Regions from separate parts of the Paenibacillus sp. J31P190 genome, predicted to be linked through region 3. Evidence: predicted binding sites of a transcription regulator. Region 3 holds the regulator's gene; each other region holds the start of a gene.
What was found. Region 3 encodes Rex, which represses fermentation and respiration genes when NADH is low (regulators of the CRP and FNR family bind a similar motif). Its sites were predicted from a motif close to TTGTGAAATATTTCACAA; they were not measured.
Positions count from the first base shown of each region.

Region 1 (3,281 bases), on a different contig from region 3:
ACATTCCGCTTTGAGTTATTTGAAAAAGTATCCCATTGATATATTGAAAATTGATAAATGCTTCGTTCAGGGTATTGAAATGGATCGAGGGAATGCCTCGATAGCCAAGGCCGTGATTGATATGGCCCACGGTTTGGGGCTCCGAGTGATTGCCGAGGGCGTGGAAACGGAAGATCAACTGGCTTTTCTCAAGGACCTCCATTGTGATTCTATCCAAGGCTATTGGTTAAGCCGACCGCTGCCTCCCGAAGGGATCGAAGTCTTCTTCTGTGATGAGCCCATTTTTGGATAGGTAGCATTATACCTTGCATTTCAGCCACCGCCACTCTCAACTAAGGATGACATAATCGGTAATTACATGATTACCAAAGGTTGATCAAACGTAAAAGCCTTCCTACATGCTAAAGCAGTGCATGTAGGAAGGCTATTTTCATCCAAGAACAGAGGTCGATTTATCTCACTTTAAAGATTTCAATTTGTTTCTTTAAACTTGCGGATTGATCTCTCAGTACATCGGAGGATGCAGCGATTTCCTCCATCACGGCCGTCTGTTCCTGTGTTGAAGCGAATACGCCCTTTGCGCCCAAAGAGATTTTGGAGGCAATGTCGGTGACATCTCGAGCTTCATGTAAGGTGAGCTGTACTTGATCCGCTTGGCTGGAGACCATGGATGCAATATGATCCACGAGTTGATCGACCTGATTTGCTTCACCAACGATACTTTGAAGCGCTGAAGCGGTTGACTCCCCATTCGCGGCTTCTTTATTGACCATTTCGAATTGCTGGGCAATTTTGAAGACGACATTCTTGACCTCAGACTGAATTTGGTCGATAAGCTGATTAATGTCATGAACGGCCTGCGAACTTTGCTCGGCGAGTTTCTTCACTTCACCCGCCACAACGGCAAAGCCTTTGCCGTGTTCACCGGCTCTCGCAGCCTCAATGGAAGCATTCAAGGCTAATAAATGGGTTTGGTTGGCGAATTCACCCACAACGCTCGAAATCTCGCTGATTTGCTTCGCATTGCTTTCCAAACGTCGAACAGTATGGATGGATTCTTGATTGGAAATCGCAAGACTTTGCATCCCATTAACTAACGACTGAATCACTCTTGCACTATCCTTAATGGTAATAATCATTTGCGTCGTTAAATGCCGGGCCTCATGGGCTTCTTTATTGATATCATCGGTGGTTCTCATGATTTGTTCGACGGACAGGAACATGGCTTCGGAGGATTTCGATTGCTGTTCAGCACCATGGGATATGTCTTCAATCGTCGTTGTTATCAATTCCACATGAGCTGCAGCATGTCCAATCGCTGATCTCAATTCATCCACATGCATATCGGTTCCTATGAAGTTGACTGAAATTCCATCAATGATTTCTCTTAAATTTCCGATCATCATCGAGAAAGAAAGGCTGAGTGCTCTTAATTCATCATCCGATTTACTTGGAGTGATAGTAATTTGCAAATTTCCTGCAGAGGCCTCGTTAGCTGCGTCTGTAAGCTGCAGTAGGGGTTTAATGAACCATTTTGCCGCAATCCATCCCAGAAATCCTGTCCAGAAAATACCCAAAGAAAGGGTGATCCAGATGAACAGCCAATCCGGCATGTAATCTTTAAATAAACCTTGCAGGGTGAAAATAAAAAAAGCACTGGTCCCATAGGTTACGGTGGATACTAACGTGATGCCAAGGACCATTTTCTTGACTATACTCCATTTAAATTTCTTCATCTTCGTCAGTCCCCATTCTGCTTTTTCTGCGATGAATGCTTCCAATAAGCACTTGCGAAAAATATAACAGAATCTTGAAAACGCAGATGTGATGTTTCTCACAGCGATAATCGGCAAAGAATTTATACTAGAGATAGAAGCAAACGACGAATGTTGGAGGGATGAAGATGGCACCACTTTCAATAACCTGCATGTTGGGGATAGCCTCATCCAACCCAGATGAACTTGATTTTGCCACGGATCGTCTGAAGGAAGAGCATAACCAATTAAGACAGCAGTTAAAGGCTCTCGAGCATAGCGCTAAGGAAGTGAGCCTGCTGGATGATCCTGCTGAGGGGGTTCAGGTCTTACGTCAACTAAGGCAGCAAACCGCTCATTTTGTGGAGGCATTGGAACGCCATGCGGAGTGGGAGGATCAGGAGTTGTTTCCCTTTCTGCTTGATTACTTCAACCGACAATCAGCTCCATCGATAACTCCCTCTTTTTGGGTGCTTGAAAAGGATCACCAGCTGGCGATTTCATTTATTCAGACCTTCCATGAAACCATCATTGATTTAACGCCAATTGTCATCAAAAAACAGCTGATTGAGGCAGCGTCGCATCTCATACAGGCCTGTTTAATCTTAAATGATCACTTTACGATGGAAGAACAGCTCGTAATTCCTTTGACGGAGAAAGTGCTAACGGACCTTGAATCCTTCTTCTCTTAGCTTCTTCTCTTAGTTAATTGGACCATTTTAATCGGAATGCTACATGCGGCAAATCTCTTTGGGGCAGTTTTCGCAGTGGCAAACATCGCGGAGATAGGTTAAATCCTTAATCACGATATGGCCATTGTGAATTTCAAGCGCATCTTCCTTCTTCATATCACTCAACATCCGATTGACACTTTCCCGTGTAGCTCCAATCATATCGGCCATTTCTGTATGATTGATCTTGTAATTGATCAGCGTATGCTCACCGTTTGGAACGCCATATGAATTACTGAGTCTGATAAGTAACGAACAGAGTGCACCTGGTTTTCCGTACATCATCAAATCACGGAACTTCGTTTCGGTCATGCGGTGCATAAGCCCCATCCATTTCATAAACTCGATGGCCAAGTCCCCATGCTGCCAAAGCAATACTTCGAGGTCTTTTCGTTGAATGACCCCAATCTCACAATCTGCAGTTACTTCCGCACTATAGCTTTGTACAGAGTTCTGAAAGGGATCGATCTGACCGAATAAATCACCTGCCTGATGCAGCGATATGATAAAGCTCTTGCCTGTTTCCGACAGCTTGGTGATGCGCACCCCGCCTTTTATTACGTAGTACAATTTATCCGCGATATCGCCTTCCCAGAATAGATAATCACCTTTCTCCGCATGTTTCACATACATAATGCTTTGTAATTTATGGAAATTTTCTTCAGAAAAAAAAGCTAGAATACCGTTATCAGCCATCTGTACCAACTCCTCAAGGTTTCTTTGTTATCTCTATCTTAGCGGGTTCAGATGGTTTTGTTTATCGGGAGTTCTGCTGATCTTTGGAGGGAAAAGTCCC
Region 1 covers NZ_JCAUAS010000001.1:681,283-684,563, reverse strand. The annotation lists gene AC58U0_RS02875 (putative bifunctional diguanylate cyclase/phosphodiesterase) at 1-292, shown strand, start outside; gene AC58U0_RS02870 (methyl-accepting chemotaxis protein) at 453-1,736, opposite strand; gene AC58U0_RS02865 (hemerythrin domain-containing protein) at 1,904-2,446, shown strand; gene AC58U0_RS02860 (Crp/Fnr family transcriptional regulator) at 2,486-3,181, opposite strand.
Region 1: a site for Rex is predicted at 1,823-1,840, ahead of AC58U0_RS02865 (hemerythrin domain-containing protein). Genes of this name have one in related genera too.

Region 2 (3,281 bases), on a different contig from region 3:
GCGCTCCGCCGCAATATTCGTTGCACAAGATAAGGTACTCACCTGGTTTCGTAAACGTATGCCATACTTGGCTGATTTCGCCTGGAACAATCATCATATTTACGTTCGTTCCTGGAATTTCGAAGCCGTGGACGACATCTTGACTCGTTACTACAAATTTGATCGTTGCACCAACAGGAACTTCCATTTTGTCTGGGGCATATCCGAATGTAAAAGCGGTCATTACCGCTTCGTATTCTTTTTCTCCGGTCTTATACAATCCTAGTTTGTCAAAAGGTGCTGTCTCTGCTACTTTCGCAGGATCAATCCGATGATGATGCTCACTTGGCGGTTTCACCCCCATGGCAAACGCAGAAACACCCAAAACGCCAAGGAACACGAACAGCATGCTGATGCCAATTGCTAGCCAAATTTTCTCCAGTTTATGAATATGCATGGTTTAAACCATCCTTTTCTAATCGTGAAATGTGCTACTGTCTGTACAGAAATAATAGAAATACAGCGACCCAAGTTATGGCTAGAAAAGCTCCGAGCAGCATGACCGAGGCAAATGTGCCTTTCAATACTGGCTCTTGTTCCGCCTTGTTTATTCTCATTTGTTCGGGCTGCTCATTACTTAACTTTCTAATACTCATTTCAGACCCACCTCCATGTTAAATTCCAGCTATCCTCATTCTAGGAGCATTCTTCAGAGGCCACTATGATTTATGTCACATTCCGTATATGAGAAATCCTAAATGGTCAAAAATGGAACAATTCCTTACATCCCCGTCTTCACGGTGTGTTGGAAAGCTTCATAATCTTCCATGGTCTTGATGCTCGAAATGAATTTCAGATCGACGCCATTCTTCTGCAAATATTCGTCCCCTAACTCACTCCAGAAAATATGTTCCAGTAAAGCTGAAACCCGAGTTTCACCTTTACCCAGCAGAGGAAGAATCTTAGTCTTGCATTCTCGATCATAAATCCCATGCAGGGGAACTAATTTACCCGATACAAGAGGAACTACAGCCTCAATGCCTTCCCGTTTTCTGTTCCACAAAAGTTCGGCAGCTTTATAAGAAATAAAAGGCATATCACAACCAACAACCCAGACCGATGAATGCTTAGCTAACGACAATCCGGCATGCATGCCCCCAAGCGGTCCATTGCCGGTGTGAAAATCCGTAATGATCCGTACCGAACGATCCAGAATAGGCAGAAACGACTTGGGATCGTTGGTTACAACAATGATTTCATCACACAATATCTTCATCCGATCCACTTGGCGAACAATGAGAGGCTGTCCACCAAATGGAAGTAATGCTTTCAGTTTCCCATTCATTCGACGGTTTGCTCCACCAGCCAAAATGACGCCTGTAAGCATCACCATCACACTCCCTCTATCCGTATTATTGTGAGAAAAAAACACCTACTCTTCTTCAGCGAACTGAGTCAAAGAGTAGGTTCTTTTGGCATATATGAACGTCCTTTGAAAATTACCCGCTCCATTGTGCACACTTATTTATATTTTGGCTTCAAATGGAGTCTATCGATCATTTTATCAAACCATTTGTGAAGATACGGAAGGATCAGATGGTCAACGTCGAACTTGCCTGCGTTAGCGCCTGCGGCGATGATAAAGAATCCAAGAAGGATTAACCATGGGTTGCTGCTAACCGTTCCGGCGAACATATACATAAAGTTCATTAATAACCCAAAGAATATCGCTGCAGTCGTCAGTGCGCCAAGAATCAGACCCAAACCAACTAACAATTCCCCCCAAGGAACTAGCGTATTGAAGACGCCCACATTGGGGAGGGCAAAGCTTTTCAAGAAAGCCACGTAATTCGCGTAAACCATATCCGTAGTTCCCGATTCAAGGACTGGCTTCGCAATTGCACCTTTCAAATAACCCGCTGCGTCAAATGGCTTTGCTCCGGCGATTTTATGCCATCCGGCTGTCATCCACTGCCAACCCACATACAAACGAATAATCGTCAATATCATCGCCGCGTAACGATTTCCCCTTAACCATTTCATCATTTGAACCATCTCCTTTTTTTCTTTTCTGTCTTCATTATATTTTGAAAAAACTTTCCGGTATGTGAAATAGATCACACCAACTAAAAGTTGACAAAAGTGATAAGATTCCACATCTTAATAGGTATGGAGATATGATTTCAAAGGACTTATGGCGGCTTTATGAGGGGAGCAGCGATTTATGGCACGCAAACGTTATAGCAATGCGGATCCAACTGCGAAGGTGAAAACATGGAAGGAAATTCGCCGATGGCAGCAAGAACGGAAAGGGAAAGTCAAGGATCTCACCTTACGCATCGGCCAAGCGGAGCATAAGCAGCAGGAGCTCCTGTTGCATAACCGCGGTGAAACAACGATCACCTGGATTGGACACTCGACTTTCCTGCTGCAGATAGCAGGCTTGACGATCGTTACAGATCCGGTATGGGCGAACCGAATGGGCTTTGCCCGCAGGCTCGAGGCCCCAGGGCTTGCACTCGATGAAATACCGCCGGTTGATATCGTCTTGCTGTCTCATTCGCATTACGATCACCTGCACGTCGGTTCATTGCGCAAGCTGAAAGGCTCGCCTGTTGCCCTAGTGCCTGAAGGACTTGGCGTGAAGATAAGGCGGCTTGGGCTGAGTACAGTCCACGAGCTGCCTTGGTGGGGGAAGACGACGGTCGGGCCGCTGGAGTTTCATTTCGTTCCAGCACAGCATTGGACTCGGCGTACGCTGACGGATACGAACAAGTCGCTTTGGGGAGGCTGGGTGATCAATCACTCAGCAGAGTTATTAGAGGATGGCGCGGAGAAGAACGATGCGATTTATTTTGCCGGAGACAGCGGATATTTCCAAGGCTTCCGCGACATCGGAGCGAGATTTCCGGGTATTCGCTATGCTCTCATGCCGATCGGCGCATACGAGCCGGAGTGGTTTATGGGTATGCAGCACGTTTCGCCAGAGGAGGCGATTCAGGCATTCCTCGATGTTGGAGCCGAAACGTTCATCCCGATGCATTATGGCGCTTTCCGGCTAGCCGATGATACGCCGCAGGAAGCACTTGACCGGTTATTGGCCGATTGGCGGAGAAGGGAGCTCGACTCAAGCCGTCTTAAACTGCTGAAACACGGGGAAACACTGGTGGACCAAGGATAAACGACTCCGTCGTCCTTCTGGGTTAAAACTTATACTTTCTTATCTACTGACAAAGTAAAAGCTGCCCTGGATTAAGCCAATGGCAGCTTTTTGCATTATGATCTTTCATTTTCACTCAATA
Region 2 covers NZ_JCAUAS010000001.1:688,500-691,780, forward strand. The annotation lists gene AC58U0_RS02890 (cytochrome c oxidase subunit II) at 1-436, opposite strand, end outside; gene AC58U0_RS02895 (cytochrome c oxidase subunit 2A) at 471-635, opposite strand; gene mobA (molybdenum cofactor guanylyltransferase) at 761-1,372, opposite strand; gene AC58U0_RS02905 (DoxX family membrane protein) at 1,501-2,025, opposite strand; gene AC58U0_RS02910 (MBL fold metallo-hydrolase) at 2,204-3,160, shown strand; gene AC58U0_RS02915 (Ger(x)C family spore germination protein) at 3,272-3,281, opposite strand, start outside.
Region 2: a site for Rex is predicted at 2,085-2,102, ahead of AC58U0_RS02905 (DoxX family membrane protein). Genes of this name have one in related genera too.

Region 3 (3,281 bases):
TTATGGTTCTAGCCTCCAAAGTTGATGATGTAACAGATGGTATTGAAGCTACAATTGCTCGTTTCGACTATCTTGCTGTATCCCATACAGATTCTTATATGAAAGAGTTTTCGGCTGTCATAGTAGACTCTTGCCAGCATATGCTGGATGCTTTCAAGCTTCTGGCTAAGAAAAAATATATGCAAATTCCCGAGCATACGGTTGCTATTAATTCCCTCGAGAATGACGGAGACCGTTTGATGCGTGAAGGGATTCGGCAAATTTTCATCACACGTAAAGACCCGTACGAAGATTTTAAACTAAAAGAAATCTATGAGCGTTTGGAAGAAACAACGGATGCTTGTGAAGATGTAGCCAATATCCTTGATAGCGTTGTACTTCGCTATTCATAAGGCACACTCGTGTCCTATGTCTACGAAGAAAGTTTTCCAAATGGAAAACTCTTAGGAGGAAATCATGTTAACTTATTTAATCGTTATCGTTGTACTTGCCTTACTTTTTGATTTTATTAATGGATTTCACGATACGGCTAATGCGATTGCAACTTCGATCTCCACACGTGCCTTAAGTCCACGTGTAGCCATCGCCATGGCAGCCACACTCAATTTCGTCGGAGCCATGGTTTCCTCTAAGGTAGCCAAAACCGTTGGAGGAAGCATAGCCAATCCTGCCAAAATTGAAAACGGCGTTGAAATCGTCATCGCTGCGTTACTTGCGGCTATCATTTGGAATCTGTTGACTTGGTATCTGGCGATTCCTTCCTCTTCTTCGCATACACTCCTTGGTTCTCTAGCTGGAGCTGTTATCGCTGGCGCTGGGGTTCATGCGGTAAATTGGAGTGGTTTTACTCAAATTATTATCATTTTGGTTTTATCGCCCATTATTGCTTTCGGACTAGGTTACTTAATTATGATCTTGATTAAGTACATCATTCTATGGTCTGGGAATACATCCAGATCGAAGCTAAATCGCGTATTCCGTACCTTGCAAATTTTATCCGCGGGATTGCTTTCATACTCCCATGGTGGAAACGACGCACAAAAAGCAATGGGCATTATCGTGTTTGGTTTAGTCGCAGCTGGTGTTCAAACAGACTTGGAAGTGCCGCTGTGGGTGAAAATTGCTGCCGCTTTGGCCATGGGACTTGGAACATCCATCGGTGGATGGCGAATTATTAAAACCGTTTCTGGTAAGATTGTTAAAATCGAGCCGATCAATGGCTTTGCCTCAGATTTGACGTCATCACTCGTTATTCAATTCTCTACCCATTTGGGTAAACCATTGTCCACAACGCATGTTATTTCCTCCGCGATTATCGGGACAGGCAGTGTCATGCGTTTCCATGAAGTTCAATGGGGCACGGTTGGCCGCATGTTAATCACTTGGGTTATTACAATTCCAATCAGCATCGCGCTCGCATTCTCGATCTACTTCGTATTGTTCAGATTGATTTTCTAAAATAAAGGCACGACCCAAGGTAAATTGGGTCGTGCCTTTTTCTAATCCAAATAATAAGCTAAACTTTGCAATTCTGTTGTAAAATCCGCATGATGCACACGCACCTCAGGAGGAACTTTAATGATGACCGGAGCAAAATTCAATATCGCTTCGATCCCGCAGTCCACGAATTGATTGGCTACATTTTGAGCTTCGTTCGCAGGAACGGTAATGATGCCGATACGAACGCCTAATTCGGATAAAACCTTCTTCATCTCATGCATCGGTTGAACGATTAGATTGTTAATCGACTCCCCTGCCTTACTTGGCATTGCATCAAAAACAGCGACAATCTTCATATCATTTCGTAAGTAAGTATTATAATTGCATAAAGCACGGCCTAGGTTACCCGCTCCAACAAGAGCAACTTGAATATGTCGATCCAACTTCAGGATCTGTCTAATCTTCTCGATCAAGTAAGCAATGTCGTAGCCAATTCCCTTTTTGCCAAATTCCCCGAAATAAGCCAAATCCTTACGAATCTGTGCCGGATTCAGATCGAGCTTTTGACCCAAATCCTGCGAAGATACCGTCGATACATTTTTCATTGCAAGTTCATTCAGAAAGCGTAAATAAATGGGCAGCCTTCGAACGACGGCTTCCGATATTTTTTGTGTTTTCAACTCTATGCCTCCCCCATCCACTCTTCAATCCTAGGTAACATTTGCTCGGTCGTCATATGTTCAATCTTCGGACCAGGCAATGAATAAAGGAAGTGCTTGCCATAATACGTATCAATGACACGAGTATCATAGATGATAACGATGCCTTTATCGGTTGCACGTCTAACAAGTCGGCCAAAGCCCTGCTTAAATCGAATGACCGCCTGCGGCACAGAAAATTTCATAAATGGATTTTCGTTGCGCTTCTTAATATTTTCACATTTAGCCTCAACAAGAGGGTGATTTGGCGGTTGAAACGGCAATCTTATAATAGCAAGACAGCTTAGCGCATCTCCTGGAATATCGACACCCTCCCAGAACGAGCTGGTGCCCAGTAGGACGCACATTTTGTTATCTTGGAACATCCGGGTCAGTTTACTCCGATTACCGCTGTCTACCCCCTGCCCGAGCACGGTGATCCCATGTGGCTTCAAGAGATCCTTCATGCCGGCATAAATTTGCTTAAGCATACGATTCGAAGTGCACAAAATCAACATTCGTCCTTTGGTAATTCGCGCAACATCGCTAAGCGACTCAATAAGTGCGTTGATAAAAACAGGATCACCAGCACCTTTGATTGTTGGGAAGTTCCGAGGAATGACGACGAGAGCCTGTTCTCTATAATTAAAAGGAGATGGCAATTGAACAGTTTTCAGCTTGCCCGATTCTTCATCCTCAGGGATGACTAACCCTAATTGATCCGCTGAATATTGAAAAGATTTATTAACAGACAACGTCGCGGAGGTCAGGATAATACTGTCTTTGGTCTCAAAGAAATGCTGCTGCAGCAAGCCACTTACATCCGTAGGCACCGATACGAGCTGCAGTGACTTCGATTTAGCATAGGTACCCGCTTCCATCCAATACACATAACCCTCATCAGCCATTTTCATAAAAAAGTGCAGGGCATCTCGATGGTTATACAGCTCCTTTACCGTGCCATTCAAATCAGTGACTAAACCTTGGACCCCAAAAACTTCCTGCATGTCCTTCACTTCATTTAACAATTTATCAAGCGTGCGCAGTAAATCATTCGCATTCAAATAAATATTGTCTTCCATGATCAGAAGCTCTCGCCACTCGGGTGGAAGCGTTTCAGGCTTCATCCGCAGTACGTATTGT
Region 3 covers NZ_JCAUAS010000002.1:493,034-496,314, forward strand. The annotation lists gene AC58U0_RS05685 (DUF47 domain-containing protein) at 1-392, shown strand, start outside; gene AC58U0_RS05690 (inorganic phosphate transporter) at 457-1,458, shown strand; gene AC58U0_RS05695 (redox-sensing transcriptional repressor Rex) at 1,500-2,120, opposite strand; gene dinG (ATP-dependent DNA helicase DinG) at 2,123-3,281, opposite strand, start outside.